Regions from separate parts of the Stenotrophomonas aracearum genome, predicted to be linked through region 2. Evidence: riboswitches for the same ligand, from Rfam matches in the RefSeq annotation. Region 2 holds a riboswitch; the other holds the start of a gene.

Region 1 (15,694 bases), 260 kb from region 2:
GTGCCCGCCCAGCCTGTGGTGGCGATCATCTGCCACCCGCTCTCCACCGAGGGCGGCAGCCTGCACAACAAGGTGGTGACCATGGTTGGCACCACTCTGCGCGAGCTGGGCGTCACCACGGTGCGCTTCAACTTCCGCAGCGTTGGCGGCTCGGCCGGCAGCTTCGACCACGGCAATGGCGAGCAGGACGACCTCAAGGCCGTCGCCGCCTGGGTGCGCGAACAGCGCCCGGACGCCACCCTGTGGCTGGCCGGTTTCAGTTTCGGCGCCTTCGTCTCGCTGCGCGCCGCCGCCGAGCTGCAGCCGGACGTGCTGGTCTCCATCGCCCCGCCGGCCGGCCGCTGGGACTTCGACGGCGTGCAGCCGCCGACCCGCTGGCTGGTCATCCAGGGCGACGAGGATGAAATCGTCGACCCGCAGGCCGTCTACAACTGGCTGGACAGCCTGGACGCCCCGCACGAGCTGGTGCGCATGCCCGAAACCAGCCACTTCTTCCATCGCAAGCTGATCGACCTGCGCGGCGCCATCACCCACGGCGTCAAGCACTGGCTGCCCACTGCGGACAGCGCCAGCGCATGAGCGACACCCCGATGACCCCCTCCCAGCGCTACGCCGACGGCGTGGCCAAGGGCGAATGGCAGAACGACCCGGCCCAGCACGCCGCCCTGGCCGAGCTGGACCGCATCCACCTGGCCCTGCTCGACAGCGCCCAGGACGGCTGGCTGGACCGCCTTTCGGCCTTCTGGAAGAAGCCCGAGCCGGTCAAGGGCCTGTACTTCTGGGGCGGGGTAGGGCGCGGCAAGACCTTCCTGGTCGACCTGTTCTATGACGGCCTGCCGATCGAGCAGAAGTACCGCACCCACTTCCACCGCTTCATGCGAGGCATCCACGAACGCCTGCGCGAGCACCAGGGCCAGAGCGACCCGCTGGCCAAGATCGCCCAGGAATGGCGGACCAAGCTGCGCGTGCTGGTGCTGGACGAATTCTTCGTCACCGACATCGGCGATGCCATGCTGCTGGCGCGCCTGCTCGAGCGCATGTTCGCCGAGGGCGTCACCCTGGTCACCACCTCCAATACGGCGGTGGAGAACCTGTACCTGAATGGGCTGCAGCGCGACAGCTTCCTGCCGGCCATCAGCCTGCTGCAGACCTACTGCGTGGAGCTGTATGCCGAAGGCACCGAAGACTACCGGATGCGCGCGCTGACCCACTCGCCGGTGTACCAGGCCCCGCGCGACGCCGAAAGCGACGCCTGGCTGGCTGGCCGCTGGGCCGCCCTGAGTGGCGGGCAGGCGCCCAAGCCCGGCAACATCGAGATCGAAGCCCGCAAGATTCCGGTCCGCGCGCGCGGCAAGAGCATCGTCTGGTTCGACTTCAAGGCCCTGTGCGAAGGCCCGCGCGGCCCCTCGGACTACATTGAGATCGCCCACGAGTTCAACACCGTGCTGCTGGGCGACATCCCGCACTTCGACCGCACGAATGAAGATGCCGCCCGCCGATTCGTGAACCTGATTGACGAGCTGTACGACCGCCACGTCAACCTGGTCTGTACCGCCACCGACGCCCCGGTCGCCCTGTACACCGGCACCCGCCTGCAGGGCGCCTTCGAGCGCACCGCCTCGCGCCTGATCGAAATGCAGAGCGCCGAATACCTGGGCACCCCGCACCGGGCCTGATCCGGTGCTGCGGTCGAATATTCCCCCGGCGTCTTTCTCCGGTAGAGCCGGGCCCTGCCCGGCTGCGCGGTGTCCGATTCGGGCGCATTCGTTACGTCCGCGTGACGCCTATCGTTCCGTTTTTCGACCCCCTGCATCACACCGAAAAGTCGCCCCTGACGCTTGACTGCGCACTCCATTTCCACAGGTCGGGACCGTTCGTCGGACGCCCTCCGCAGCCGCTCCTTGCGCCACAAGGGATTGCCCAGATTCCCTACATTTGGCGTTGACTCCCCCATATACCCCCACTATCTTGTGGCTGGCCCTTCCACCGACCCCAAGTGGTGGAGGCCACCGCCGAGCCAGTCGCGACAATCTCCGGGGGGAGGGATGACCGGCGTCACCACGGGAGCTGCAGTCGCGCTTCCTGAGACGCCCTCGTGCCACCCTGAAGACCTGAGCGCGCCACCTAGTGCCGCCCCAAATCACGCCAAGAGGAAAACGCCGTGAGCACCGAAACCAGCGCAGCCACCACTCAGGAAAGCGAATTCCTGCTGACTTCGCCGCCGACCAATACGGCGATGAGCGTCACCAAGCGCAATGGAACGACCGAGCTGGTGGATCTGAACAAGATCGTGCGCGCGGTGCAGCGTTCGGCTGAGGGCCTGCATGCGGTCGACCCGATGCGCGTGGCTACCCGCACCATTTCCGGCCTCTACAACGGCGCCACCACCCAGGAGCTGGACGAGCTGTCCATCCGCACCGCCGCCCTGCTGATCGGTGAAGAGCCCGAGTACGGCCGCCTGGCCGCGCGCCTGCTGGCCAACTACATCGCCAAGGAAGTGTCCGGCCAGGAAATCCACGCCTTCTCGCAGTCGGTCGGTCGTGGCCACGAAGTGGGCCTGATCAACGACCGCCTGCTGAACTTCGTGCAGACCAACGCGCGCAAGCTCAACGACGCCATCGACATCGGCCTGGACCTGAATTTCGACTACTTCGGCCTGCGGACCCTGTACGACCGCTACCTGCTGCGCCACCCGCACACCCGCAAGGTGATCGAGACCCCGCAGCAGTTCTTCCTGCGCATCGCCAGCGCCCTGAGCGAAGACGTGCCGGAAGCCCTGGCGCTGTACAAGCGCATGGGCAACCTGGACTACCTGCCGTCCAGCCCGACCCTGTTCAACTCCGGCACCACCCACGAGCAGCTGTCCTCGTGCTTCCTGCTGGACTCGCCGCAGGACTCGCTGGAATCGATCTACTCCAAGTACGGCGACATCGCCCAGCTGTCCAAGTTCAGCGGCGGCATCGGCGTCAGCTACACCCGCGTGCGTTCGCGCGGCTCGCTGATCAAGTCCACCAACGGCCATTCCAACGGCATCGTGCCGTGGCTGAAGACCATGGACTCGTCCGTGGCCGCGGTGAACCAGGGCGGCAAGCGCAAGGGCGCGGCCTGCGTGTACCTGGAAACCTGGCACGCCGACATCGAAGACTTCCTCGAGCTGCGTGACAACACCGGCGACGAATCGCGTCGTGCGCACAACCTGAACCTGGCCAACTGGATCCCGGACCTGTTCATGAAGCGCGTGGAGACCGACCAGGAATGGTCGCTGTTCGACCCGCGCGTGGTGCCCGAATTCACCGACCTGTTCGGCGAAGCGTTCGAAGCGGCGTACCTGCAGGCTGAAGCGCAGGGCAAGGCCAACCGCACCATCTCCGCGCGCAAGCTGTACTCGCGCATGATGCGTACCCTTGCCGAGACCGGCAACGGCTGGATGACCTTCAAGGACAAGTGCAACCGCGCCAGCAACCAGACCCTGCGCGCCGGCAACGTGATCCACCTGTCCAACCTGTGCACCGAAATCCTGGAAATCACCTCGGCCGAAGAAACCGCGGTGTGCAACCTGGGCTCGATCAACCTGGGCAACCATTTCGACGACCACGGCGAATTCGACTACGAAAAGCTGGCCGACACCGTGCGCCTGGCCGTGCGCCAGCTCGACCGCGTGATCGACCTGAACTTCTACCCGATCGAATCGGCGCGTCGCGGCAACCTGCGCTGGCGTCCGGTCGGCCTGGGCTGCATGGGCCTGCAGGACGTGTTCTTCCGCAAGCGCCTGGCCTTCGACAGTGCCGAAGCCCGCGCGCTGTCGAAGAAGATCGCCGAGACCATCTACTTCCACGCGCTGGAAACCTCGGTCGAGCTGGCCCAGGAACGCGGCAAGCACCCGTCCTTCGCCGACACCCGTGCGGCCAGCGGCGAGCTGCAGTTCGACGCCTGGAACGTGGTGCCGGAAGACACCGCGCGTTGGGACGCCCTGCGTGAGCGCATCAAGGAACACGGCCTGCGCAACTCGCTGATGATCGCGATCGCCCCGACCGCGACCATCGCCTCCATCGCCGGCTGCTACGAGTGCGTCGAGCCGCAGGTGTCCAACCTGTTCAAGCGCGAAACCCTCTCGGGCGACTTCCTGCAGGTCAACCGTTACCTGGTGAACGAGCTGAAGAAGCTCGGCCACTGGACCCCGGAAATGCGCGACACCATCAAGCTGGCCGAAGGTTCCATCCAGGGCATCAGCCAGATCCCGGAAACCCTGCGCCAGGTGTACCGCACCGCATGGGAACTGCCGATGCGTTCGCTGATCGACATGGCCGCCGACCGTGGCGCCTTCATCGACCAGTCCGCCTCGCTCAACCTGTTCATGGAAAGCCCGAACATCGGCGCCATGTCCTCCATGTACATGTACGCCTGGAAGCAGGGCATCAAGACCACCTACTACCTGCGTTCGCGTCCGGCCACCAAGATCGCCAAGACCACCGTCAGCAGCTACACCCCGGTCGAAGCCGTGGCCTGCTCGCTGGAAAACCCGGAAGCCTGCGAGGCGTGCCAATAAAACCGGCTCGCCGGCCCCTCCGGGCTGGCGCCCCCGGCCGCTGATCGGCCGCTCCACTCGTAGCGCCGGGCTCTGCCCGGCCGCTCTTTGCAAGGAATCACCATGGCCGACAAGCCCCGCCAAATGCTGCTCGATCCCGGTTTTGAACTGACCCTGCGCCCGATGCGCTACCCGCAGTTCTATGACATGTATCGCAACGCGATCAAGAACACCTGGACCGTGGAAGAAATCAACTTCCAGATCGACATCAGCGACCTGCACACCAAGATGTCGCCGGGCGAGCGCCACCTGATCCACCGCCTGGTCGCGTTCTTCGCCACCGGCGACTCGATCGTGTCCAACAACCTGGTGCTGAACCTGTACCAGCACCTGAACGCGCCCGAAGCGCGTATGTACCTGTCGCGCCAGCTGTACGAAGAAGCGCTGCACGTGCAGTTCTACCTGACCCTGCTCGACAACTACCTGCCGGACCCGGACGAGCGCGTCAAAGCCTTCGCCGCGGTGGAGAACATCGACTCGATCAAGAAGAAGGCCGACTTCTGCTTCAAGTGGATCGACTCGATCCAGGACCTCAAGCGCATCGAAACCCGCGAAGAGCGCCGCCAGTTCCTGCTCAACCAGATCTGCTTCGCCGCGTGCATCGAAGGCCTGTTCTTCTTCGCCGCCTTCGCCTACGTGTACTACTTCCGTTCGCGCGGCCTGCTGCCGGGCCTGGCCTCGGGCACCAACTGGGTGTTCCGCGACGAAAGCGCGCACATGGACTTCGCCTTCGAATCGGTCCGCGTGGTCCGCGAAGAAGAGCCCGACCTGTTCGACGACAAGATGAAGCAGGAGGTCTACGACATGTTGGCCGAAGCCATCGACTGCGAAGTGCAGTTCGCCGAAGACGTGCTCTCCGGCGGCGTCGCCGGCATCTCCACCCGCGACATGCGCGAGTACCTGCAGCACTGCGCCGACAACCACTTCGCCAAGCTCGGCATGGAGAAGAAGTACAACGTGCGCAACCCGCTGCCGTTCATGGAGCTGCAGGACGTGCAGGAACTGACCAACTTCTTCGAACGCCGCCCCTCGGCCTACCAGGTGGGCGTGCAGGGCGAAGTCGCCTTCGACATGAACTTCTGAGTCCATCCAGAACGTGTCCCGAAAGACCCCGGCGCTGCCGGGGTTTTTTCGTTGCAGGCCTCCGTCTCACCGCCGCTGCCGTATCATCCGCGCGACACCCCTTCACACGGCCGCCCCCATGACCGCCACGCCCGACATCGTCCCGCCCACCGAAGTGCGCATGGCCGAGATCGTCTTCCCCAACCACACCAACCACATGGGCACCCTGTTCGGTGGCCAGGCGCTGGCCTGGATGGACAAGGCCGCCTTCCTCGCCGCCGCGCGCTACTCGCGCCGCGCCGTGGTCACCGCCCGCTCCGACCAGGTCGACTTCAAGCTGCCGATCAGCGTTGGCCAGATGGTCGAAACCGTGGGCCGCATCGTCGAAGTCGGGCGCAGCTCGATGAAAGTGGAAGTGGAGCTGATCGCCGAAGACCTGCACACCGGCGAGCGCAAACTGTGCACCCGCGGCCACTTCGTGATGATCGCGCTGGACGAAAACCACCACCCCACCGCCGTGCCCGCCCTGCCGGCCGACATCGCCGGACCCTGAACAGGCCGGGGCGATTGCGAAGCCTGCAATCGCCCCCATCTAGCTGGCATGCCTACGCCCCTGGCCGACTTCATCCATAGCGCGCGCCGCCTGTTCGTCCTGACCGGCGCCGGATGCAGTACCGACTCCGGCATTCCCGATTACCGCGACGCCGACGGCCAGTGGAAGCGCACCCCGCCGGTGAACTACCAGGATTTCATGGGCGGCGAGCCGACCCGCCAGCGCTACTGGGCACGCAGCCTGATCGGCTGGCCGCGCTTCGGCCAGGCCCTGCCGAATGGGACCCATGCCGCCCTGGCCGCACTGGAAGCACGCGGCCAGGTGGAAGTGCTGCTCACCCAGAACGTCGACTGCCTGCACCAGCGTGCCGGCAGCGAAGCGGTGATCGACCTGCACGGCCGCCTCGACCAGGTGCGCTGCATGGGCTGCGAAACCCGCAGCGATCGTGAGGCCTTCCAGCACACCCTGCTGGCCGCCAACCCCGGTTGGGAAACGCTCGAGGCGGGCATCGCACCGGATGGCGACGCCGACCTGGAGAACGTGGACTTCAGCGCGTTCAACGTGCCGGCCTGCCCGCACTGCGGCGGCATCCTCAAGCCCGACGTCGTGTTCTTCGGCGAAAACGTCCCGCGCGCACGGGTAGACGCCGTGCACGCCCACCTGCAGAACGCCGACGCCGTCCTCGTGGTCGGCTCCTCGCTGATGGTCTATTCCGGCTACCGCTTCGTCCAGGCCGCCGCCAAGGCAGGCCTGCCAGTAGCCGCACTAAACCTCGGCCGCACGCGCGCCGACGACCTGCTCACCCTGAAGGTAGAGCAACCCTGCGCCCCCGCCTTGTCATTCCTGCTGCCAGCTACCGCGTAAGACTGTCTCCCGCACCGTTCCACACATACGGTTGCCCGCAAACCCACTTCGCGGTGCAATACCCACCTGTTCTGATCTCCCCCCAAGTCGCCCGCCCGTGAGCCAGCTCTTCTCCCCCGTATCCTTCGGACCGCTCCAACTGTCCAACCGCATCGTCATCGCCCCGATGTGCCAGTACTCCAGCACCGACGGCCTGGCCAACGACTGGCACCGCCAGCACCTCGGCCAGCTCGCCCAGTCCGGCGCCGGCCTGCTGATCCTAGAAGCCACCGCCGTCCTCCCCGAAGGCCGCATCAGCTGGGCCGACCTCGGCCTGTGGGATGACGCCACCGAAGCCGCACTGACCTCGGTGATCGCCTCGGTCAAGCAATGGTCCCCGATGCCGCTCGGCGTGCAGCTCGCCCACGCCGGCCGCAAGGCTTCTTCACCCCGTCCGTGGGACGGCGGCGGCCAGATCCCGGCCTCCGACCCGCACGGCTGGACCCCGGTCGCGCCCTCGGCAGTGCCGTTCAACAAGACCGACACCGTCCCCACCGAACTGGACGCCGCCGGCATCGATGCCGTGGTCGAAGCCTTCGTCACCGCCGCCCGCCGTGCCGAACGCGCTGGCCTGGACCTGATCGAACTGCACGCCGCCCACGGCTACCTGCTGCACCAGTTCCTCTCGCCGCTCAGCAACCACCGCCAGGACGAATACGGCGGCTCGCTCGAAAATCGCATGCGCCTGCTCGTGCGAGTGTTCGACGCCGTGCGCGAAGCCGTTTCCGACCGCATCAGCGTCGGCGTGCGCATCTCCGCCACCGACTGGGTCGCCGGCGGTTGGGACATCGAACAGAGCAGCACGCTGGCCCAGATCCTCGACATGCGTGGCTGCCAGTTCCTGCACGTGTCCAGCGGCGGTCTCGACCCGCGCCAGCAGATCACGCTCGAACCCGGCTACCAGGTGCAGTTCGCCGCCGCGCTCAAGGCCAAGGTCCGCATGCCGGTGATCGCCGTGGGCCTGATCACCGACCCGGCCCAAGCCGAATCGATCCTGCGCCACAACCACGCAGATGCCATCGCGCTCGCGCGCGGCATCCTCTACGAACCGCGCTGGCCGTGGCACGCCGCCGCCGCCCTGGGCGATTCGGTCACCCCGGCCCCGCAGTACCTGCGCTGCGAACCGCGCGAAGCACGCGGCGTGTTCAACGCGCCAGGCGCGTAACGCGTACCGGTAACGCCCCACCGCTGGTGGGGCGCGCCCGGGCGCACGCAGGAAGGTTTCAACTGACAGCAACGCTGCTCCTTCCGGCGCGGGTCCACTAGACTCGACCCATGCGCCCCGATTCCATCCTCACCCTCTCATGCCCGGACCGTACCGGGATCGTCTACCGCGTCTCCGGCCTGCTGTTCGAGCAGGGCTGCAACATCCTCGATGCGCAGCAGTTCGGTGACGACGAGAGCGGCCGGTTCTTCCTGCGCGTGCATTTCGACCGTGACCCGGGCCAGCCCATCGAAACCATCCAGAACCGGATGGCAGGCCTGGCAACCGACTTCCACATGGACTGGCAACTGCACGACGCCCGCCGCCGCGCCCGCCTGCTGGTGCTCGTCAGCAAGCAGGGGCACTGCCTCAACGACCTGCTGTTCCGCGCGCACAGCCGCCAGCTGCAGGTAGACATCGCCGCCGTCGCCTCCAACCATGAAGACTTCGGCGCCCTTGCGGGTTCCTACGGCATTCCGTTCCACCACCTGCCGGTGAACGCCGACAACCGCGCGGTGCAGGAACAGCAGATCATCGATCTGGTGGAACGCGAGCAGATCGACCTGGTGGTACTGGCCCGCTACATGCAGATCCTGTCCCCGCGCCTGTGCCAGGCGTTGGCCGGTCGCGCGATCAACATCCACCACAGCTTCCTCCCCAGCTTCAAAGGCGCCCAGCCGTACCACCAGGCGCACGCACGCGGGGTCAAGATCATCGGCGCCACGGCACATTACGTCACCTCCGACCTCGACGAAGGCCCGATCATCGAACAGGACGTCGCACGAGTCGATCACGCAATGACCCCACGCGATCTGGTCCGCCTCGGCAGCGACACCGAATCGCAGGTACTCGCGCGTGCCGTCCGCCGCCACGTAGAGCACCGCATCATCCTCAACGGCCACCGCACGGTAGTGTTCCGGTAACGGGTTCCATCCGACACGTGGCACTGGAAACACACCGGCGCGTGACCCCGTAGTGCCGGCCGCCGGCCGGCTCCTCAGCGACAATAGGTTCCCCGACAGCACCCCGGAGCAACACGTGTCATCACCCTACTGGGGAGAGTTCCTCGCACTCGCCGTCATCCACTTCCTCGCGGTCGTCGCCCCAGGCCCGGACTTCGCCGTAGCCGTGCGCCAAAGCGTCCGCTTCGGCCGCAAGGCCGGCATCTACACCTCCCTCGGCATCGGCGCAGGCATCTCGGTGCACGTCATCTACACGCTGATCGGCGTAGGCGCGCTGCTGCACACAACCCCATGGCTGATGACGACTGCCAAATGGCTGGGTGCGGCGTACATCTTCTACCTCGGCGTGAAGTTCCTCGCCAGCAAGCCAGGCAGCGCCGGTGGCGTCGTCACCGAGGGCAACCCCGAGGCAGCACAGCAAAGCCCCAGACAAGCCTTCGTCATCGGATTCATGACCAACGCGACGAACCCAAAGGCGACCCTGTTCTTCCTCGCGGTGTTTACGACAATCGTCAGCGCGCAAACCCCGTTGCCGATCCAGCTGCTCTACGGCGCATGGATGTGCCTGGTCAACGCCGCATGGTTCGTGCTGGTCAGCGTCGCATTCTCAACCGCAGCAGTGCGGCAGAAGTTCCTGAGTGCCAGCCACTGGTTCGAGCGCGTAATGGGCGTGCTGCTGATCGGGTTCGCGCTGCGGTTGGTGTTCATGGCGTAGAAGCGGCCGGGCAGAGCCCGGCGCTACCTGGGGCCAGCCGGGCAGGGCCCGGCTCTACCGTTCCTCATCCGCCTCGCGTGAGCGCTTCTTCCTTGGCTCGTGCTTGCGATAGCGGTAGGGCAGGGGGACTGGGGTTTCGTCCAGTATCAGGGTCACGCGGCCGGGTGAGGTCTCCACCCATACACGGTGACCCACCTTCAGCCCCAGTCACTCAAGCCAGACCCCGCACAGCTGCAGGCGGGGAATGAAGAGTCCAGGTGGCAGGATGTTGCCGGCCGGGTGTTGCAGGGCGGAAATGCGGATGCTCTTGGGCTGGTGCCAGCCGATGCCGACCTGCTGGTTGGGGTCGGTGGACGATTCCATCTTCGAACTGCTCATGCGAGTACTCCCTTGGAAGTACTCCCTCGTCGGCGACGAGGGAGTCGGGAGGTTGATATCCGTTCGACCAACGGTGTGACTTATTTCCCCACGGGGTGTTGTATTCGCCACCCACCCGACGCAGAACTGCATACTTTCATTAGTCGAACGAGGGGATATCAAACCCCGAGCCAACACGATGCACAGCTGCTCAATGACAGAGAAGTTGGCATTTCCTAAGGATAACGGTGTATCGATACGCCGCGTCTATGGGCGTCGCAAGTGGGCCGGATATTGGCTGGCGCGGCATTTTTAGTGCTACAGAGGTCGCAGAATCAACGGTTCAATGCCCGTTGGAATGTCGAAGAATTTTGATGTGCGCTCATGTAGCGCTGTCGCTAACGGCCGTTCGTGCGCTGGCTTCCGCTTGGGTCCGCGATGACACGCGTGGCGTGTCACTACGCTTGCGCGCGAAGCTGCGTAGCGACACGCCATGCGTGTCCCACGCGCCGCCGGATCACACGCGCCCCTCAAACGATGGCGATCTTCGCCTTCGCCAGCGCCTCACGGACCATCCCATCATTGGCCTCGGTCACCGGCCGCGTCAGGTCCCAAAGGAACTTCACGCGGAACCCGGACTTCACCGCATCCTGCGCACTCCACAGCACGCAATAGTCGCGTGCCAACCCACACACATGTACCTCGCGGATGCCACGCTCATGCAGCCACCCGGCCAGACCCGTGGGCGGGCGGTTACCGTCCGGCCCATGGTTCTCGCGGAACGCGCTGTACGAGTCCACCTCGCGCCGCGTGCCCTTGCGCAGGATCAGGTCCGCAGGCGTCCAGTCCACCGCCGGGTGCAACACCGCGCCCGGCGTGTCCTGCACGCAGTGGTCCGGCCACAGCGTCTGCGGCTGCGCGTGCAGCAGGATGGTCTCGAACGGCAGCTGGCCCGGTTGCTGGCTGGCATAGGAGGCGTGATCCGCCGGGTGCCAGTCCTGCGTGGCCACCACCGTGCGGTACTGGCGCTGGGACAGCAACGCCGCAATGCCCGGCACGATCCCGTCGCCGTCCACGCAGGGCAGCGCACCGCCGGGCATGAAGTCCGGCTGCAGATCGATCACGACCAGGGCAACGTCAGCGGGGAATTTGCTCATGTCAGGCGTCATGCGGAGAGGGGTGTCCCAGTGTAGCGGACACCCCTGAACCGGATTCCGCGTCAGGCCGCGTTGGCGTCCGCCGTCTCATCCCGCAACTGCCGCGCCGCAGCCACCAGCGCTTCCAGCGCCGCCCGGGTTTCCTTCCAGCCGCGGGTCTTGAGTCCGCAGTCCGGGTTCACCCAGATCTGCTCCGGTCGCAGCACCTCGGCGGCCTTGCGCAGTAGCGAGAGCATCTCTTCCTTGTCCGGCACGCGCGGGGAATGGATGTCGTACATACCCGGCCCGATCTCGTTCGGGTACTGGAACTTCACGAAAGCATCCAGCAGTTCCATCCGCGAGCGCGAGGTCTCGATCGAGATCACATCGGCGTCCATCGCCGCCACCGAGTGGATGATGTCGTTGAACTCGGAGTAGCACATGTGGGTGTGGATCTGGGTAGCGTCACGCACGCCGCTCGCACTGATCCGGAAGGCTTCCACCGCCCAGTCCAGGTACTCGCGCCATTGTGCGCGACGCAGCGGCAGACCTTCGCGGATCGCCGGTTCGTCGATCTGGATCACGCCGATGCCGGCCGTTTCCAGGTCCAGCACCTCATCACGAAGTGCCAGCGCGATCTGCCGGCAGGTATCGGCACGTGCCTGGTCGTCGCGCACGAACGACCACTGCAGTACCGTCACCGGGCCGGTCAACATGCCCTTCATCGGCCGGTCGGTCAGCGACTGTGCGTACTGCGACCAACGCACCGTCATCGGCTGCGGGCGGCTCACGTCGCCGTAGATCACCGGCGGCTTCACGCAGCGCGAGCCATAGCTCTGCACCCAGCCGTTCTTGGTGAAGGCGAAGCCTTCCAGCTGCTCGCCGAAGTACTCCACCATGTCGTTGCGCTCGAATTCGCCATGCACCAGCACGTCCAGCCCGATCTGCTCCTGGATGCGCACGCAGTGCTCGGTCTGGGTGGCGAGGAAGGCGTCGTAGTCTGCGTCGGAGAGCGTGCCGGACTTGTTGCGCGCACGCGCCTCGCGCACTTCCTGCGTCTGCGGGAACGAGCCAATCGTAGTGGTGGGGTAGCGCGGCAGCTTGAGTGCGGCAGCCTGTGCCAGATGGCGCTGGGGATAGCGGCTATGGCGCTGCGCATCAGCTGCGGTCAGCGCGGAGAGACGCGCGGCCACGGCGGGGTTGTGCACGCGCGGCGACCGGCGGCGCGATTCAATGCGCTCGCGCGAGGAGGCCAATGCAGCTTCGGCGCGTGCCGGCGCATCGATGGCGTCGGCCAGCACGCGCAGCTCGCCCAGCTTCTGCTTCGAGAACGCCAGCCAGCCACGCAGTTCGTCGTCCAGCTTCTTTTCGTGGTCCAGGTCCACCGGGGTGTGCAGCAGCGAACACGAAGGCGCCAGCCACAGGCAGTCGCTGCCCAGCTGGCCATGCGCGTAACGCGCCAGCACCAGCGCATTGTCCAGATGGGTGCGCCAGATGTTGCGGCCATTGACCAGGCCCGCGGAAAGCACGCGGCCCGCCGGCAGCGCCTTGATCACCGCATCCAGTTGTTCCGGCGCGCGCACCAGGTCCACGTGCAGGCCATTCACCGGCAGCGAAGCAGCCAGTTCCAGGTTGTCGTCCAGCGCGCCGAAGTAGGTGGCCACCAGCACCTTGGGGCGTGCGGTTTGGGCCAGCACTGCATAGGCGTGGGTGAACGCGGCGCGGGCTTCCGGGCTGAGGTCCTGTACCAGCGCTGGCTCGTCCAGCTGCACCCACTGCGCACCGGCCGCCTGCAGCTGGCCCAGCAATTCCACGTACACCGGCAGCAGCGCATCCAGCAGGTCCAACGACGGGCTGCCATCCACGGTCTTGGACAGCAGCAGGAACGTCACCGGGCCAATCAGCACGGGACGGGTTTCAATGCCCAGCGCCTTGGCCTGGCGGTACTCGGCCAGCGGCTTGTCGCCGCGCAGCGCGAAGCCCTGGCCGGCCTGCAGTTCGGGCACCAGGTAGTGGTAGTTGGTGTCGAACCACTTGGTCATTTCCAGCGCATGCAGGTCCACGCCTTCGCGCTGCAGCCCCCGCGCCATAGCGAAGTAGCCGGTGAGCGGGTCGGCGTCGGCCAGTGCGCGGTAGCGGGCCGGAATGGCATCGAACAGGAAGGCGGCATCCAGTACCTGGTCGTACAGGCTGAAGTCGTTGCTGGGCGGAACATCCACCCCGGCATCGCGTTGCAGCTGCCAGTGCGTGGCCCGCAGGCCGGCGGCGGTGTCCAGCAGAGAAGTGGCGCTGCTTTGGCCCGACCAGAACGCTTCCAGCGCGCGCTTGAGCTCGCGTTTGGCGCCGATGCGGGGGAAGCCCAGATTGGTAACAGTGGTCATGAAACGTATCCTCATTGCGTAGGCATTGAGGAACGAAGGAACTGCGCGGCCCGCACGCCATTGCTGCCGTGCCCGCCCCGCCAGCGACCTTCGCCCCCGCGGGCGAACCGGATGCCACGAAGCGGACGCACGGGGGCAGCGCCCTGCACTGTGCAAGGCGTCAGGCCCCGGCAACCTCCCCGCGGACGTTCCAGGTCGAATCAGAGGACGGTCGTGTCCTCCGGCCGGGGCCGGTATTCGGGCTGATGGACACGGGCGCGAACGCCCACCTACTCTCTGCCGCTTCCCAGGCCGCAAAGCCCAGTGCTGTTGGCAGGTGTCGTTTCCATTCACCGCTGCGGGGCAGCTCCGGAATGGGTGCGCAAGGCACCGTCACCGGATTCCCGTTTAAACCCATCCCTTCATCTGCATGAAGAGATGGATACCTTCGGCGAGCACAAGGTAGGCCGATTGGGGGATGGGGTCAAGGGCTGGCTGTCAGAGACGAGCGACATCGGCCCGATGGCGGATCGCGGCGAGGTTGTCATCCTGGATCAAACGGCCGTTCTCCCAGACCGTGACCATCGCGTCTTCGAAGCCCAGCGGCAGGCCGACCTCCTCGGTCGCGTCCGCCTCGGCTGGCACCGATACCGTGCGGAACTGGCCGTACTCGCGGTGGCGCAGCAGACGCAGGCGGCCACGCTTGCTCTGCTTGCCGCTATCGGTCACCGGATCCTTGTAGACGTCGATCCAGCGACCGTCCACACGGGCGGCCGAGCACTTCAGCGCGAACTTCTGTGTGTCACGGTCCAGCCGCTGCAGCAGCGCACCGCCCATGCCGAAGGCAACGTTGTCGGCCGCGTACCCGGCCGCGGTGATGTGCTCCAGGATTGCGCGGATGCTGTCCGGGTTCACACCGTCGCCCTGGATCACCCGCACATGGTTCAGCACCCTGTAGCCCTTTGCGCTCATCGTGTGCCCGAACGCCTCGTCCAGCAGTTCCAGGCACTGCAGGACGACGGTAACTGGATCGCCTGAATCCGGGCGGATCACTACCGTTGCCCCCGAATCGATCACCTGCTGGCGCAGGGTGCTGCCCCAGTGCTGGCGGATGGCGTTGTAGATGTCGTAGCTGTCCGATACCACCGCGACCAGCGCACCCGGCTTGGCGAACTTCGCCAGCATGTTGCGGTATGCCTCCACCTCTTTCTCGCGGCCCCAGCTGGTGATCGTGCTGTGCTCGGCGGCGGGGATGGAGTACCCCGCCATGGTCTCGTGATAGAACGCCTTGGCGAACAGCAGGGCCGACACGGTGTCGGTACCCAGGAAGTTCACCAGGTGCGCTGCACCACCGATGGCGGCGGATTCGACACTCGAAACGCCACGACTACCGAAATCGTGCAGCTTGAATGGCAACTGGCCCTCCGGATCGTCACTGGTAAGGTCCAGGAAGCGGCGGATGGTCTGCTTGGCATGCCAGCTGGTGGTTGCCACCGTTACCGGGTACCAGATGCGAAGCAGCATCGTTTCCAGGTACGACGGCACCCAGAACGCCTGCGGGTCCGTCGATTCGATGGTCATCAGGGCGTTGTGCACCGGAACCACGGTGCCTTCCGGTACGGCCCGGATGCGGATCGGCATGAGACCGTGGTGCTGGTCGACGATGTAGCGCCAGCCTTCCTCGTTGAAGGGAAGGCCATGGGCAAGGAAGAGATCACGCGCCGCGTCGACCTCGGCGTGGGTGATCGGCTTGGACAGGTACTGTTTCAGGATCGCCTGCAGGCCGAAGAAGACCGTGCGGTCGTAAAGGCCGCCGCGCGATTCCACGTAGAAAAAGGTGGCATCGGTTCCCGGCGG
Region 2 (15,694 bases):
CGATGGCGGCGGCGTGGTGAAGGAACACCGCCTGTACCAGTTGATCCGCCAGGACGGCGATGTCGGCAAACGCACTTTCGAGATCGAGTTCCTTGACCCCGGCGTGCACGCCTACGCCTTTACCTTCGGTTGAACCGGGAGAGACCCATGCGACTTTCCGTAGACAAACTGGTGGCCGGTGGCATCGCCGCCGTGATCGCCACACTTACTGTCACCGCCGTGTTGAGCCTGGATCGTCCTGCGTATGCCGCGGGCGCCGAAAAGGTGGTGGCGGTGCCGGCGCCGAGCGGCGCGGCCGATCTGAAGCTGCCGGGCAAACGTGCCCAAGTAGTGTTCGCCGGCGGCTGCTTCTGGGGCGTGCAGGGCGTTTTCCAGCACATCAAGGGCGTGGACAACGCGGTCTCCGGCTACATCGGCGGCAGTCGCGCCGACGCCAACTATGCGCGGGTCAGCGGCGGCGGTACCGGTCATGCCGAGGCGGTGCAGGTCACCTACGACCCCAGCCAGGTGAGCTATGGCCAACTGATGCAGGTGTTCTTCTCGGTGGTGCACGACCCCACCCAGCTCAACCGCCAGGGCCCGGACCGTGGCACCCAGTACCGCTCGGCGGTGTATGCCGACGATGCCGCGCAGCGCGATGCCACCAAGGCGTATATCGCGCAGCTGCAGCAGGCACGCGCGTATGCGGCGCCGGTGGTGACCACGGTGGATGGCGGCAAGCCGTTCCAGGCGGCTGAGGGCTACCACCAGAACTACCTCACCCTGCACCCGGAATCCCTGTACATCCGCATCAACGACCAGCCCAAGGTGGCGGCGCTGCAGCGCATGTACCCGCAGCTGTACCGCGAGAAGCCGCGCCTGGTATCGACGCTGTCGGTGCGCTGAAAGCGGCTCAGCTGGTCAGCAGGTGGCAGGCCAGCTGCGCCGGGTCCGCGCCCGGCGCGTACGGCAGGCGGCCCCAGAACGGCAGCGGCAGGCGCGCGCGCAGCAGGCCTACGTTGTCGTCGATGCGTTCCATCTGCGGGTCGACCTCGTTGGCGATCCAGCCGATGCAGGTCGCGCCGCTGGCGGCGATGGCCTGCGCGGTCAGCCGCGCATGGTTCAGGCAGCCCAGGCGCAGGCCCACCACCATCACCACCGGCAGCTGCAGCGCGTGCACCAGGTGCGACTGGTCCAGCGTGGTAGAGAGCGGCGCCAGCCAGCCGCCCACGCCTTCCACCACCACCGTGTCGGCCTGGGCGCGCAGCCGCGCGAAGGCGGCCTCGATCGGCGCCAGCGACAGGGTGACCCCGGCCGCGGCGGCGGCCAGCTCGGGAGCCAGAGGCAGCGGCAGTGCGTAGGGATTGAGGTCGGCGTAGGCCGGGGTCGGCAGGCTGGCGGCGAACAGTGCGGTGGCGTCTTCGTTGCGCAGGCCTTCAGCGGTGTCTTCACAGCCGCTGGCGACCGGCTTCATGCCCACCGCGCGGTGCCCGCGCTGGCGCAGGGCGTGCAGCAGGGCGCAGCTGCTGAAGGTCTTGCCGATGCCGGTATCGGTGCCGGTGACGTAAAAGGCAGGCGGGAGCGCGGACGGGGACATGGCCAGGCCGATGAACAGGGGCCTGCATTATCACCGGCACCGCAGCGTTCCGCGCCCGGCGGCCCGGTCCCGGGCCCCGCTTGCTAGACTGCGGGCATGTTCGATACCACCACGCTCACCGGCAGCAAGCCGGAACAGTACGGCCAGCTGCTGGCCCAGGCCCGCGCCCTGGTGCACGGGGAACGCGACCGCATCGCCAATGCCGCCAACCTGTCAGCGCTGGTCTACCACGCCCTGCCGCAGCTGAACTGGGTGGGTTTCTACTTCTACGACGGCACCGAGCTGGTGGTTGGCCCGTTCCAGGGCTTGCCGGCCTGCGTGCGCATTCCGCTCAGCAAGGGCGTGTGCGGGGCGGCGGCGACGCAGCGGGTGACCCAGCGCATCGAGGACGTGGATGCGTTCCCGGGCCACATCGCCTGCGATTCGGCCTCGCGCTCGGAACTGGTGGTGCCGCTGTTCAAGGGCGACACCCTGGTCGGCGTGTTCGACCTGGACAGCCCGGTGCTGTCGCGCTTCGACGCGGACGACCAGGCAGGGCTGGAAGCGATTGCCGCGGTGTTCGTCGAGGCGCTGGGATGAGCGCGAAGCTGCGCAACATCGGCCCCAAGAGCGCCGCCTGGCTGCGCCAGGTCGGTCTGCGCACGGCCGAGGACCTGGCCGCCAGCGGTGCGGTGGGCGCGTTCGTGAAGGTTCGTCGCGCGGGGTTCAAGCCCAGCCTCAACCTGTTGTATTCGCTGGAAGGGGCGTTGCAGGACTGCCATTGGCAGGAGTTGCCGGAAGCGCGGCGTACTGCGCTGGTGGCGGAGTATGAGGCGATCATTGCCGACAACCCGCTGAAGAAGGCGCCGCCGGCGTCCGGGCCGGTGTATGAGCGGACCGTGGTCAGTGATGATGATGGGGATGATGCGTCGTTTGCTTCAGAGGACGACGAACGGGGTTGATGTTGCGTGGGACACGCGTGGCGAGTCGCTACGGTTGTTGCAGCTCGAGTAACTCGCCCCACAGGTCGTCGCCGTCGCGTTCGATGCGCAGCCGCACGCGGGTGCCGTGGTCGATGCGCAAGCCCCAGCACATCGCCATCGGCAGGCCGCAGACCTGCGAGAGCACCATGCGCAACGGGCCGCCATGGCTGACCACCACGGTTGGTACCGGGTCCGGTTCGTCCAGCAGGCGGTGCAGCGCACGCGCGATGCGGCGCTCGAAATGGCCCCAGCTTTCGCCGTGCGGCGGCGGGTTGGCATGCGGGTCCAGATGGAAGGCCGACAGCGCCTGCATCGGCAGTGCGTCGAGCGGTTGCCCATCCCAGTCGCCGAAATCCAGTTCTTCCCATTCCTCGTCTGGCTCCACGTCCAGGCCACGCGGCCCTGCCAGGGCCTCGGCGGTGCCCACGGCGCGCTGACGCGGCGAGCACAGCACCCGCTCCCATGCGAGGTCGGCATAGCGCTCGCACAGCGCGTCGGTGCTGCCGGTTTCCAGCGCAGGATCGGTGCGTCCGTCCAGATGGTCGTCACGACCGGTGGCGGCGTGCCGGATCAGGTCCAGGATCATTGGTGCGGCACCCCCTGCAAAAAGCGAGGCGCATTCTAACCGGTCGCGCCGCTGCACTGGGCCGGGCGCAAAGGTTTGCTCTACACTGCGCGCACTTTCAGGTGACCTGCGGCGCATGCCGGCAGGTTGAAACGGGAAGCCGGTGACGCAACAGGTCCAGCCTGCCGCCACTCCGGCGCTGCCCCCGCAACGGTAAGCGTGGAACACCAGGCAATACGCCACTGTGCTCGTGCATGGGAAGGCGCCTGGTGCGATGGTCCGCCATCGGCCCGCGAGCCCGGAGACCGGCCTGGAAGACGACTGGTTGCGATGCGGCGGGCATGGCGGCGGCAAGCAGTGCCGTGCGCGCTGCCCACCGTCGCGCGTCTTCCGTTGACCACCACCCCCAATCTTGCCGCGCGGGCGTGCGCGGTGCATGGAGTCAACGATGAAGCTGCAGATCCAAACGCTTTCCCTTGCCGTACTGACGGCGCTGCCGCTGCTGGCGGCCGCCCAGGACGATGCCGCCGTACTGGACCCGATCCTGGTCACCGCTACGCGTACCCCGATCGCCCTGCACGACAGCATCTCGCCGGCGCAGGTGATCGACCGTGCCGAGATCGAGCGCAGCCAGGCGCCGTCGCTGCAGGACCTGCTGCGCGGCCGTGCCGGCATCAACCTCAACAACAGCGGTGGGCTGGGCAAGCAGAGCTCGCTGTTCCTGCGCGGCACCAACTCGGCCCATACCCTGGTGCTGGTCGACGGCGTGCGCATCAACACCGGCGACCTTGGCCTGGCCATGCTGCAGGACCTGCCGCTGGCGCAGATCGAACGCGTGGAGATCGTGCGCGGCCCGCAGTCCAGCCTGTATGGCGCCGACGCCATCGGTGGCGTGATCCAGATCTTCACCCGCCGCAATGCCGGCGACTTTGCGCCGCACCTGCAGCTGGGCGGTGGCAGCAACGGCCTGCGTGAAGCCAGCGGCGGCTTCGGCGGCACCGGCGCGCGCGGCTGGTTCGGCACCGACATCGCCTACCAGCACACCGACGGCATCAATGCCTGCCGTGGCGATGCAGCCACCTTCGCCGGCTGTGGTGCCGACGAGCCCGACCGCGACGGCTACCGCAACCTGTCGATGAGCCTGCGCGGCGGCTACTCGCTGACCGACACGCTGCAGGTGGAAGGCACCGCGCTGCGCGCCGAAGGCGAGAACCATTACGACGGGTACTACAACTACTCTGAAACGCTGCAGCAGGTGCTCGGCGGCAAGGTCCGCTATACGCCGAGCGAGCGCTTCACGCTGACCGCCAACGTCGGCCGCGCCGACAACGAGTCGGACAACTACAACGACAGCACCTGGCTGGGTGCGGCGCAGACCCACCGCGACAGTGCGTCGGTGCAGGCCGATGTCGGTTTCGCCGAGGGCCAGCTGCTCAGCGCCGGCGTGGATTGGAGCCAGGACAACCTGGACGGCAGCAGCGCGGGGTATCTGGTCGACAGCCGCGACAACACCGGCGTGTTCGTGCAGTACCAGGGCCGTTTCGGTGCGCACCAGCTGCAGGCCAGCCTGCGCAACGACGACAACGAGCAGTTCGGCAACCACACCACCGGCAGCCTGGGCTGGGGCATGGACCTGGCGCGCGGCTTCCGTTTGAACGCAAGCTACGGTACCGCGTTCAAGGCGCCGACCTTCAGCGACCTGTACGACCCGTGGAGCGGTGTGCCGGAGCTGGACCCGGAGAAGTCGAAGAGCGCCAACCTCGGCGTTGCGCAGCAGGGCGACGGCTGGCGTTGGGGGTTGGATGTGTATGAAACCCGCATCGACGACCTGATCACCTATGACGCCACCACCTTCATGATGTCGCAGGTGGAGAAGGCGCGCATCCGGGGCGCCGAGTTGACCGGCTTCATCACGGTGGCCGGGTTCGATTTCAATGCGCAGCTGAGCCATACCGATCCGCGCAACCGCACCGACGGCAGCGCACAATTCGACAACTGGCTGGCGCGCCGCGCGCAGGACACCGCGCGGCTGGATATCGACCGCCGCTTCGGCGACTTCCGCGCCGGTGTCACCGCGACCGGTTCGGGCAAGCGGTATGACAATGCCGACAATACGGTGCGGCTGGCGGGCTATGGCACGGTGGACCTGCGCCTGGAGTATGCGATCAGCCGCGACTGGTCGGTGCTGGGTCGGGTGAGCAATCTGTTCGACCGCGAGTACGAGACCGTGGCGTGGTTCAACCAGCCGGGGCGTGAGTACCGGTTGAGCGTGCGGTACCAGCCGAAGTAAGGCGGTTTGGGATGGCCGGCATCGAGAGGTGCCGGCCAGAGGTTGCGGGTTGCCGGCCAGCGGCCGGCACTACAGATCCAGCAGTTCCTGCAGGTTGTCCATCACCGCTACTGCTTCTACATTTTCCAGGTCCAGGCCGCGCGGATAGCCGTAGCGCACCAGCGCTACCGGCATGCGTGCATCCACGGCGGCGCGGTAATCGGTGATCGAGTCGCCGACCATCAGCGCCGCTTCGGGCGCGACATCGAACGCGGCCGCGATGTGCCGCAGCGGTTCGCCACTGGGTTTGCGTTCGGGCAGCGAGTCGCCGCCGAGCACCTTCGCGAAATAGTCCTGCACGCCCAGGTGCGCGAGCAGCGGGCCGACCATGGCCACCGGTTTGTTGGTGCAGATCGCCAGCGGAACGTTGCGTGCCTGCAATGCCTGCAGCGCCGGCACCACCCCATCGAACAGGCGCGGGCTGCGCAGCAGGCAGGCCTCGTAGTGGCGCATGAATCCGGGCATCACCTTCGCAAGGTCGATGTCGCTGTGGGCAGCGGTGAAGGCCTGTTCCACCAGCCGGCGCACGCCGTCGCCGATCCAGGTCAGAACGGTGGCTTCGGGCACGCGCGGCAGTTGCCAGTCTTCCAGGGTGCGGTTGAGCGCTTCGGCGATATCGGCGGCGCTGTCGACCAGCGTGCCATCGAGGTCGAAGATGACCAGCGGATAGGGATAGGACACGGGGGAGCCTTGCGTGGGGAATCCCCATTGTAAGTGCGCACCCGTGCAACGAATCGGACCACTGCCGGTGGTGTTTCCCCGATTGCCGAGGCATAAGCTGGCTTTCCTCCCCGCTACGGACGTCGCCCCATGAAGATTGCCCTCGTTGGTGCCACCGGCAACATCGGCCGTGAAATCACCCGCCAGGCCCTGGCCCGCGGCCATCAGGTCACCGCCATCGTGCGCCGTAAGACGGACCTCCCTGCCGAACTGGACGGCGCGCAGCTGGCCGTGGCCGCGCTGGACGACACCGACGCCCTGGCGGCCGCCATCGCTGGCCATGACGTCCTAGCCAGCGCGTTCGGCCCGCGGCCGGGCGACGAACCCTCCGCGGTCACCACGGTCACCGCGGAACTGGTCAAGGCCGCCCGCCAGGCTGGCGTGCCGCGCTTCCTGATGGTCGGCGGCGCCGGCACCCTGGAAGTCGCCCCCGGCGTGCAGCTGGTGGACACCGAGGGCTTCCCGGACGCGTACAAGCCGGTGGCGCTGGCCGCGCGTGAAGCGTTCAACCTGCTGCAGAAGGTGGACGACCTGGATTGGACGTTCTATTCGCCGGCCGCCGAAATCGGCCCGGGGCCGCAGAAGGGTGGGTTCCGCACGCAGGCCAAGCAGTTCCTGGTCGGCGCCGATGGGCACAGCCGGATCAGTTACGCGGACTACGCCGATGCGTTCGTCAGCGAGATCGAGTCGCCGCAGTATGTGAAGCAGGTGGCGACCGTGGCGTATTGAGGTCGGTGGGGCGACGTGCGGACTCGATTGGGGGTCATGCCCTACCGCGCGTTGCCCTGCCATCGGCGGTCGACTGGGGTGCGACCCTACCGGCAGTTTTTCGCCTGCGCTGAGCGCGCGCGGTCGTTCGGACGCAGCGGGATTTCCCCGGTAGGGTCGCGTCCCAATCGACCGCCGATAACGCTGATCACACCGGCGAAGGCATGACCCCGGATCGAAGCAGCACCCACCCGACAAGCACGCCCACGGTCACCCGTTCAGCGGATCGAACAATCCGAGCTGCGTCACCCCTTCACGTTCGCGGAATCCCCCCAACCCCACGCCCACCAGGCGATAGCGCGTCTCCGCCGGCAGGTCTACCCGCGCGCGCAGTGCCAGCGCGATGTCGCGCAGCTCTTCCAGCGTTTCCGGCGGCGACTCCGGGGTGAAGCTGCGGGTGATGATGCGGAACTGCGAGGTCTTCAACTTCAGCACCACCGTGTGCCCCACCCGCTCGGTCTTGCGCGTGGCCTGCCAAGTCTTGCCCGCCAGTTCCACGATGGCCGGTTCCAGCGCCTCCAGCGGCAGATCCTCGGCGAAGGTGTCTTCAGAGGAAATCGACTGCACCTGCTGGTCCGGCTCCACCGGCCGCTCGTCGATGCCGCGCGCGCGCCGATACAGGCTGCCGCCATAGCTGCCGAAGCGCGCTTCCAGCAGCTCCAGCGGCAGCGCGCGCAGGTCGCCGACGGTGACGATGCCAAGCTCGGCCAGCTTGCCCTCCATCACCTTGCCCACGCCCGGCACGCGCTTCACAGGCAGTGGGGTGAGGAACTGCTCGATCCGGTGCGGCGGCACCACGAACTGGCCGTCCGGCTTGCGCCAATCCGAGGCGATCTTGGCCAGGAACTTGTTCGGCGCGATGCCTGCCGACGCGGTCAGCTGGGTCTCTTCACGTATCTGCGCGCGGATCTGCTGGGCGATCTCGGTGGCCACGGTCATGCCGCCCTTGTGCACGGTCACGTCCAGGTAGGCCTCGTCCAGCGACAGCGGCTCCACCAGGTCGGTGTGGCGCAGGAAGATCTCGCGCACCTGGCGCGACACCGCCTTGTAGCGCACGAAATCGGGTGGCACGAACACCGCGTCCGGGCACAGCCGCTCGGCGCGCAGCGCGGGCATCGCCGAGCGGATCCCGAACACGCGCGCCTCGTAGGACGCTGCGCAGACCACCGAGCGCGCCCCCTTCCACGCCACCACCACCGGCCTGCCGCGCAGCGACGGATCGTCGCGCTGCTCCACCGAGGCGTAGAACGCGTCCATGTCGACGTGGATGATCTTGCGTTGTGCGGACACGGCGGTGGCTCAAGGCCCAGGGCGGAAGAAAGATATGAACAGATTACAGCCACACGCCTGGGTATGGTCTTTTCATAACAACAACATGCGTTTTTCAAGCTGAAAACACTACGCCGGCGTACGGTTAAAACGTTTGATTGAATGAAAAATACGCTGCACTCTTGGGCACTTTCATTGGCAACCAACAGCCGCCTCCGGGCCGGCGCCAACCCGATGTCACCTTCCTCAGGATTGCGTTTTCCATGACTCGTCTCCACGCGTTCTCGCGCGAACAGCTGCTGGCCAGTGCCCGTGGCGAACTGTTCGGGCCGGGCAGCGGTCGCCTGCCCAACGATCCGATGCTGATGTTCGACCGCATCACCGACATCCGCGATGAAGGCGGTCCACACGGCAAGGGCTACGTGCGTGCTGAGCTGGATATCCGCCCCGACCTGTGGTTCTTCGGCTGCCATTTCATCGGCGACCCGGTGATGCCCGGCTGCCTGGGCCTGGACGCGATGTGGCAGCTCACCGGCTTCTACCTCACCTGGCTGGGCGCACCTGGCCGTGGCCGCGCACTGGGTTGCGGTGAAGTGAAGTTCACCGGCCAGGTGCTGCCGGACGCCAAGCTCGTCACCTACGAAATCGACATCACCCGCGTCATCAACCGCAAGCTGGTCATGGCGCAGTCCGATGCGCGCATGCTGGTCGATGGCCGCGAAATCTATACCGCAAAGGACCTCCGCGTAGGTCTGTTCACTTCCACCGAGAACTTCTGATGCGTCGTGTCGTCATTACCGGAATGGGCATCACCTCGTGCCTGGGCAACGATCTGGACACCGTGTCCGCCGCACTGCGTGAAGGCCGTCCCGGCATCCGCAACCTGCCCGACCATGCCGAAGCCGGACTGCGCAGCCACGTCGGCGGCAACGTCGAGCTGGACCTGGACGCGCAGATCGACCGCAAGCTGAAGCGCTTCATGAGCGATGCCTCGGCCTACGCCTACATCGCCATGCGCGACGCCATCGCCGACGCCGGCCTGGACGAGTCGCAGGTGGTGAATCCGCGCACCGGGCTGATCGCCGGTTCCGGCGGCGGTTCCAGCCAGTGGCAGGTGGAGTCGGCCGACATCCTGCGCGCGCGTGGCGTGCGCAAGGTCGGCCCGTACATGGTGCCGCGTACGATGTGCTCGACCGTGTCGGCCTGCCTGGCCACCGCATTCCAGATCAAGGGCCTGAGCTATTCGCTGTCGGCCGCGTGCGCGACCTCGGCACATTGCATCGGCGCCGCCGCGGACCTGATCCGTCATGGCGCGCAGGACGTGATGTTCGCCGGTGGCGGTGAAGACCTGCACTGGTCGATGAGCGTGATGTTCGATGCGATGGGCGCGCTGTCGACCCGCTTCAATGAGACCCCGGCTACTGCCTCGCGCCCGTACGACAAGGACCGCGACGGCTTCGTCATCGCCGGTGGCGGCGGCATGCTGGTGCTGGAGGACTACGACCACGCTGTTGCCCGTGGCGCGCGCATTTACGCCGAGCTGATCGGCTACGGCGTGACCTCCGACGGTGCCGACATGGTCGCCCCGTCCGGTGAGGGCGCGGTGCGCTGCATGCACATGGCGATGAAGGATGTGAGCGGTCCGATCGACTACCTCAACACGCACGGCACCTCGACCCCGCTGGGCGACGTCACCGAGCTGAAGGCGGTGCGCGAAGTGTTCGGCGAATCGATTCCGCCGCTGTCCTCGACCAAGGCGCTGTCAGGCCACTCGCTGGGCGCGGCAAGCGTACATGAAGCGATCTACTGCCTGCTGATGATGCGCGACGGCTTCATGGCCGGTTCGGCCAACATCGGTGAGCTGGACCCGGCGGTGGAAGGGTTCCCGATCGTGCGCGAGAGCCAGGACGTGCAGTTGAACACGGTGATGTCCAACAGCTTCGGCTTTGGCGGCACCAATGCGGCGCTGGTGTTTGGCCGGGTGTAATGGCCGACGTTCCGCGTGAACAGAAAACCCGGCCATGTGCCGGGTTTTTTGTGTGTGCATCTCTGTGCATGCGACTCAGCGCGACAACAGCGGCAGCAGCAATGCGTGGGCGTCGTGCAGGGAATCGACGATGCGGTGGCCGAGGGCACGCAGCGCTTCGTCGGGGTGCACCAGGTCGGGCACCTGGATCGCGGTCATGCCGGCCGCGAGCGCGGCGCGGGTACCGGCCGGGGAGTCTTCCAGCGCCAGGCAGCGCGCGGGGTCCTTGCCCAGCTTGTGCGCGGCCAGCAGGTAGATGTCCGGCGCCGGCTTGGGGTGGGCGACCTGATCGCTGGTGACCACGTGGTCGAAGTACGGCAGCAGGCCGGCCGCAGCCAGCTTGCGGTTGGCGCGCGGCTGCCGGGTGGAGGTGGCCACCGCGCGCGGAATGCCGTGCGCCTGCAGCAGCTGCAGGAGCTCCATGATGCCCGGGCGCAGCGGCAGGCCCTGCTGGGTGCGCGCTTCGTACAGGTCGTGGCAGCGCGCGTACAACGCGGCCACCTGGTCGGCGCTGATGTGCTGCAGCAGCAGCTGTTCGCAGTCGCGGTCGCCCAGCCCGACCAGCCCCAGCCAGAAGTCATCCGCGAACGGCAGCTGCAGCTCCTGCGCCGCCTGCGACCAGCAGGCGATGGACACCCGCTCGCTGTCGATCATCAGGCCATCCATGTCGAAGATGACCGCCTCGGGCAGGAACGGCAGCGCGGCGATCAGGGTCATGGCACGTTGAACAGCGTTTCCAGGTCGGCCGCATCGAGGATGCGCCACTCGCCTTCCGGCAGGTCGCCCAGCGACAGCCCGCCAATGCGGCTGCGGTGCAGCGCCTGCACGTGGTTGCCCACCGCGGCGAACATGCGCCGTGCCTGGTGGTAGCGACCTTCGTGCAGGACCAGCTCGGCTTCGCGCGGCGAACGCACATGCAGCTCGGCCGGCAGCAGCGGCTTGTCGTCTGATTGCAACATCAAGCTGCCGCTGGCGAAGCGCGCGGCCTCGTCGCCGTGCAGGTCCTGCGCCAGGGTCACCTGGTAGGCCTTGTCCAGGCGCGATTTGGGCGAGACGATCCGGTGCAGCAACGCGCCGTCGTCGGTCATCAGCAGCAGCCCGCTGGTGTCGCGGTCCAGCCGGCCCACCGACGACAGCAGCGGCGAGCGCTCGCGGTAACGCGGCGGCAGCAGGTCGTAGATCAGCCGGCCCTTGTCCTTGGTCGAACAGGTGTAGTCGCGCGGCTTGTGCAGCATCAGGGTCAGCCCCGCCGGCGGGTCCAGCGGCTCGCCTTCAACGCGGATCGCGGCGTGCTCGACCTGGTCGTCGGCATACAGCACCTCGCCTTCGGCGTCGGTCACCAGGCCTTCGCGGAACATCAGCTGGACCTGCTTGCGGCTGCCATAGCCGAGGTTGGCCAGCAGCTTCACCAGCTTCATGCGCGCTTCCCGCTGCGGACCGGAGCCGCCTTGGCCTTGGTCGCTTCGATCAGCTTGAAGCCATCGCGCTCGGCGGCGACGCGCACGTCGCCGAAGCTTTCATTGAGGATCTGCTCGTACGGCAGGTGGCGGTTGGCCACCAGCCACATTCGCCCGCCCGGGCGCAGCGCCTCGGCGGCCACGGCAATGAAGCGACGGCCGATGTCCGGGCGGTCGCCACGCGATGGGGTGTGGAACGGCGGGTTGGTCACGATGAAGTCGTACTGGCCCTGCACGCCAGCGGTGACGTCATGCCAGTGGAAGCCGAGCTTGGCCGGCGAGGCCAGCTTCTCGAGGTTCTCCCGGGCAAGCGCCAGCGCGCGGCCTTCGGCCTCGAACAGGTCCAGTCCGGTCACCTGCGGGCAGCGCTGCAGCACCTCGGTGGAGAGGTAGCCGTAACCCGCGCCGAGGTCGGCGCCGCGCCCGGCCAGATCGGCCGGCAGCTGCTCCACCAGCAGGGCGGACGCCGGGTCGATCCGGTCCCAGGCAAAGATGCCGGGGCGGCTCTGGAAGCGCCCGCTCAGGATCGCGCGCGGCGCGTCCAGCGCGGCCCAGCGCTGGGCCAGCGCGGCGTCGTGCTGGCCGTTGAGCGGCGCGGTCCAGTAAACCCGGCAGTGGTTCTTGGTCATCTTGCCGCCCAGCCCGGCCAGCTGCTGCAGGTCGCCTTCGCCAGAGCGCGCGCCTTCGTTGTTGTGCTGGCAGGCCACCACGATGCCGCCCGGGGCGGCCAGGGCCAGGGCCCGGGCAAACAGGGCGCGGGCTTCCTCGCGCTGGCGCGGCGGCAGCACCAGCACCACGGCGTAGCGGGTCGCGTCCTCGCCCAGCTGCTGCTCATCACGCACGGTCCAGCCACTGGCTTCCAGCGCGTCGGCGAACGGGCGGAAGCTCTGTTCGCAGACCAGCTGGCCCGGCTGCGCGCGTTCACGCAGCGGCCAACCGTCGCGGGCGCGCAGGAACAGCACCGGACCGGCCGGCCAGGTCAGCGCGCCGCCGAAAGGCAGGAACAGGGTTTCCAGGGGAGCGTCGTGCTGGGCAGCCATGCGGGGGCAGATCTTGAAAAGTGACCGCCATTCTAACGTTTTGCCCGATCCGCCTCGTTCCTGTCGCGATTTGCGTTTATTCAACGCTGTCTTGATGCCACCGCAACATGCCGTCGGTCAGGGTGAAGGCTCACTTGCAACGGAGGTAGCTCATGCGCGCATTGTTCGTCGGGGGCGTGGTCGACAACAGCGAGATGGACCTGGAAGGCGCACAGCCGCCGGTTCATTACCCGGAAGACACCGGCGGCGGGCACGCGCGGTACCGGCTGCACCAGGTGGGCAAGAAGGACGACGGCGCGGTCGCATACGCGGTGTACGGCGCGCCGGACCTGGCGGACGAAGAAGTGTCGCGCGTGGCGGACGAACGTGCGTACGCGCGCCGGTTCGAGGCGACACCCGAGGTTTTCCAGCACTGAAGTAGCGCCGGGCCCAGCCCGGCGCTACGGGTGCGGCGGCAGCTCGCTGACCGATGCGATCTGGTCCAGCCACAGCAGATGCTGCTGGGCCGGGTCGTTCAGGTCGTCCAGGCGCAGTTCGCCGTTGGTGCCTTCGTTTTCATCCGCATCGCGGTACTGCTGCACGGTGGGCTGTACCGCAACCGTGCCGGACACGCGGGTGCCGTCCTTCAGCGTCACTTCCACCTGGGTCTGGCCCTTGAGCTGGGGCAGCAGGGCTTCCAGCGCGGCGATGTCGGCCTGGTGGGTGTGGATGGTGGGGGCATAGCGGGACATTCTGGATCCTTTGGGTTGCACAGCCACGCAGGGCGTGGCTCTACCGGGTTGTCGGAAACCGGGCTCTTTCAGCGCGCTGCTGCGGATTCGCGGTTGGCTGCCAGCACCGTGCGCACCGCCGAGACCAGCTGGGCCACCGAATACGGCTTGGCCACGTGCTCCTGGAAACCCGAGGCGAGCGCACGCTTGCGGTCGTCGGCGCGGGCAAGCGCGGTGACTGCCACGATCGGCAGGGCGGCGGCGTCCAGCCCGAACTCGTTGCGCAGCGCCGCGGCCAACCCATAGCCGTCCATGCCGGGCATGCCGATGTCGGTCAGCAGTACGTCCACGTCTTCATGGCCGCCGTCGTCCAGCAGCGCCAGCGCTTCGGCCGCCGAGGCCACCGCCGTGACCTGGGCGCCCTGCTCTTCCAGCAGCCGGCGCAGGTATTCCAGCACTTCGGGCTGGTCTTCCACCGCCAGCAGGCGCAGGCCCTTCAACGGGTATGGCTCGATCAGCTGCTCGTGGATCGGGCCACTGAATACTTCACGCAGCGGTCGGCCGTCGGCCTGCGGCTGGTAGCGCGGCAGCTGCACGGTGAATTCCGCGCCCAGGCCATGGCCTTCGCTGTTGGCCGCCACCGTGCCGCCGTGCAGTTCCACCAGCTGCTGCACGATCGCCAGGCCCAGGCCCAGCCCGCCATGGCGACGGGTGGTGGTGCCATCGGCCTGGCGGAAGCGGCTGAACAGATGCCGCAGGAATTCGGGGGCGATGCCATCGCCGGAGTCGGCCACGCTGACGGTCCAGTGCGCCCCGTCGGTGGACAGGGTGACAGTGACCGAGCCGGCCGCCGGGGTGAACTTGATCGCGTTGCTGAGCAGGTTCCACAGCACCTGCTGCAGGCGGGTGCCGTCTCCCAGCACCAGCGCCGGTTCGTCCGGCATCACCAGCTTCATGTCCAGCGCCTTGCCTTCGGCGACCAGCTCCTGGGCGCGCAGCGCCTCGGTGAGCTGCGCGCGCAGGTCCAGCACTTCCACTTCCAGCTGCACCTTGCCGAGCAGCATGCTGCTCAGGTCCAGCATGTCCGAGATCAGCCGCTTCTGCGCCATGGCGCTGTTGGCGATCACGCCCAGGCCCTTGTACAGCGGGCTGGTATCGTCCACGCGCTGCAGCAGCAGTTCGCTCCAGCCCAGGATGGTGGTCAGCGGGGTGCGCAGCTCGTGCGAGAGCGTGGCCAGGAACTCGTCCTTCAGGCGCGCCATGCTTTCAGCGGCGTTGCGCGCGGCGCGCTCGGACTGCAGCAGCTCTTCGCGCGCCATTTCGATTTCGCGGCGCTCGGTCACATCGGTGCTGCTGCCGGCCAGGCCGATGAAGCGGCCGGCGCGGGAGAAGCGCGGCTTGGCATTCATTTCCAGCCAGCGCCATTCGCCGTCGGCACGCAGTCCGCGCACCAGCACCTGCATCGAACGCTGCGCGCGCAGCGCGGCCTGCAGCTCGTAATCGAACACCGAGACATCGTCGGGCTGCACCAGCCCGCGCCATACATCTTCCGGCACGCGCTGTTCGTCGCCACCGAAGAATTCACTGAAGGCACTGTTGACGAAGCGCGCATGGCCCAGTTCGTCCAGCACCCATACCGGCATCGGCAGGCCGTCGGCCAGCGCGCTGAAGCGCGCCTCGCTTTCGGCCAGCTCCACTTCGATCTGCTTGCGGTTGGTGATGTCGAAGAACAGCACCGCCACCCGGCGCTCATGCGCCTCGCCCACCCGCATCGCTTCCACCGCGTACCAGCGGCCCAGCGCGCGGGCTTCCAGCTCGAACTGCTGCGAACGGCCGGTCATCGCGATCTGGCCGTACACCCGGTACCACTCGGGCTCGTGGGTGGGCTGCAGCTCGCTCATGAGCCGCCCGGAGGCTTCGCTCAAGCCGGTATTGCGCTCGAAGGCGTCATTCACTTCCAGGAAGCGGTAATCCACCCCGACGCCGTTCTCGATCATCACCTCGATGATGCAGAAGCCCGCACTCAACCCCTCCAGCACCGCGCGGTGCAGGGAAGGATCGGGCACTGGGGCCGCATGCGGCGCACGTGTGAAGGTCGAGGCGGTCAGGCTGGACAAGGGCGTCGAGAGAGGTAGCGGATGGCGCGGAGGGACACAGCATCGTTCAGAGCGCGTATTCGTCGCGTCAAACAACGGCCCGGTTTTGACGTAAGTGAACCATGCCCAGACGGACCGTGGCGTATTGTGGAAGGCAATTGTTCCGTCGCGTGAAC

Evidence for each region. A riboswitch is a leader RNA that binds a small molecule or an ion and turns the genes downstream of it on or off. The one in region 2 is predicted to bind cobalamin.
Region 1: linked by a shared signal. The riboswitch ahead of metE (5-methyltetrahydropteroyltriglutamate--homocysteine S-methyltransferase) and the one ahead of btuB (TonB-dependent vitamin B12 receptor) in region 2 are both predicted to bind cobalamin.

The regions. Positions count from the first base shown of each region.
Region 1 is NZ_CP115543.1:327,233-342,926, forward strand. It holds gene PDM28_RS01385 (alpha/beta hydrolase) at 1-579, shown strand, start outside; gene zapE (cell division protein ZapE) at 576-1,676, shown strand; gene PDM28_RS01395 (ribonucleoside-diphosphate reductase subunit alpha) at 2,162-4,546, shown strand; gene PDM28_RS01400 (ribonucleotide-diphosphate reductase subunit beta) at 4,649-5,668, shown strand; gene PDM28_RS01405 (acyl-CoA thioesterase) at 5,787-6,200, shown strand; gene PDM28_RS01410 (NAD-dependent protein deacetylase) at 6,249-7,064, shown strand; gene PDM28_RS01415 (NADH:flavin oxidoreductase/NADH oxidase) at 7,162-8,268, shown strand; gene purU (formyltetrahydrofolate deformylase) at 8,379-9,230, shown strand; gene PDM28_RS01425 (LysE family translocator) at 9,346-9,984, shown strand; gene PDM28_RS01430 (hypothetical protein) at 10,192-10,362, opposite strand; gene PDM28_RS01435 (nicotinamidase) at 10,872-11,498, opposite strand; gene metE (5-methyltetrahydropteroyltriglutamate--homocysteine S-methyltransferase) at 11,561-13,858, opposite strand; cobalamin riboswitch at 14,070-14,303, opposite strand; gene PDM28_RS01445 (nicotinate phosphoribosyltransferase) at 14,336-15,694, opposite strand, start outside.
Region 2 is NZ_CP115543.1:583,709-599,402, reverse strand. It holds gene PDM28_RS02735 (cytochrome c biogenesis protein DipZ) at 1-133, shown strand, start outside; gene msrA (peptide-methionine (S)-S-oxide reductase MsrA) at 148-885, shown strand; gene bioD (dethiobiotin synthase) at 893-1,576, opposite strand; gene PDM28_RS02720 (GAF domain-containing protein) at 1,673-2,155, shown strand; gene PDM28_RS02715 (TfoX/Sxy family protein) at 2,152-2,517, shown strand; gene PDM28_RS02710 (histidine phosphatase family protein) at 2,546-3,124, opposite strand; cobalamin riboswitch at 3,207-3,431, shown strand; gene btuB (TonB-dependent vitamin B12 receptor) at 3,552-5,393, shown strand; gene gph (phosphoglycolate phosphatase) at 5,463-6,113, opposite strand; gene PDM28_RS02695 (NAD(P)-dependent oxidoreductase) at 6,243-6,881, shown strand; gene dinB (DNA polymerase IV) at 7,131-8,210, opposite strand; gene fabA (3-hydroxyacyl-[acyl-carrier-protein] dehydratase FabA) at 8,453-8,968, shown strand; gene fabB (beta-ketoacyl-ACP synthase I) at 8,968-10,176, shown strand; gene PDM28_RS02675 (HAD family hydrolase) at 10,252-10,932, opposite strand; gene PDM28_RS02670 (pseudouridine synthase) at 10,929-11,633, opposite strand; gene PDM28_RS02665 (class I SAM-dependent methyltransferase) at 11,630-12,712, opposite strand; gene PDM28_RS02660 (hypothetical protein) at 12,865-13,128, shown strand; gene PDM28_RS02655 (DUF3247 family protein) at 13,153-13,443, opposite strand; gene PDM28_RS02650 (ATP-binding protein) at 13,512-15,539, opposite strand.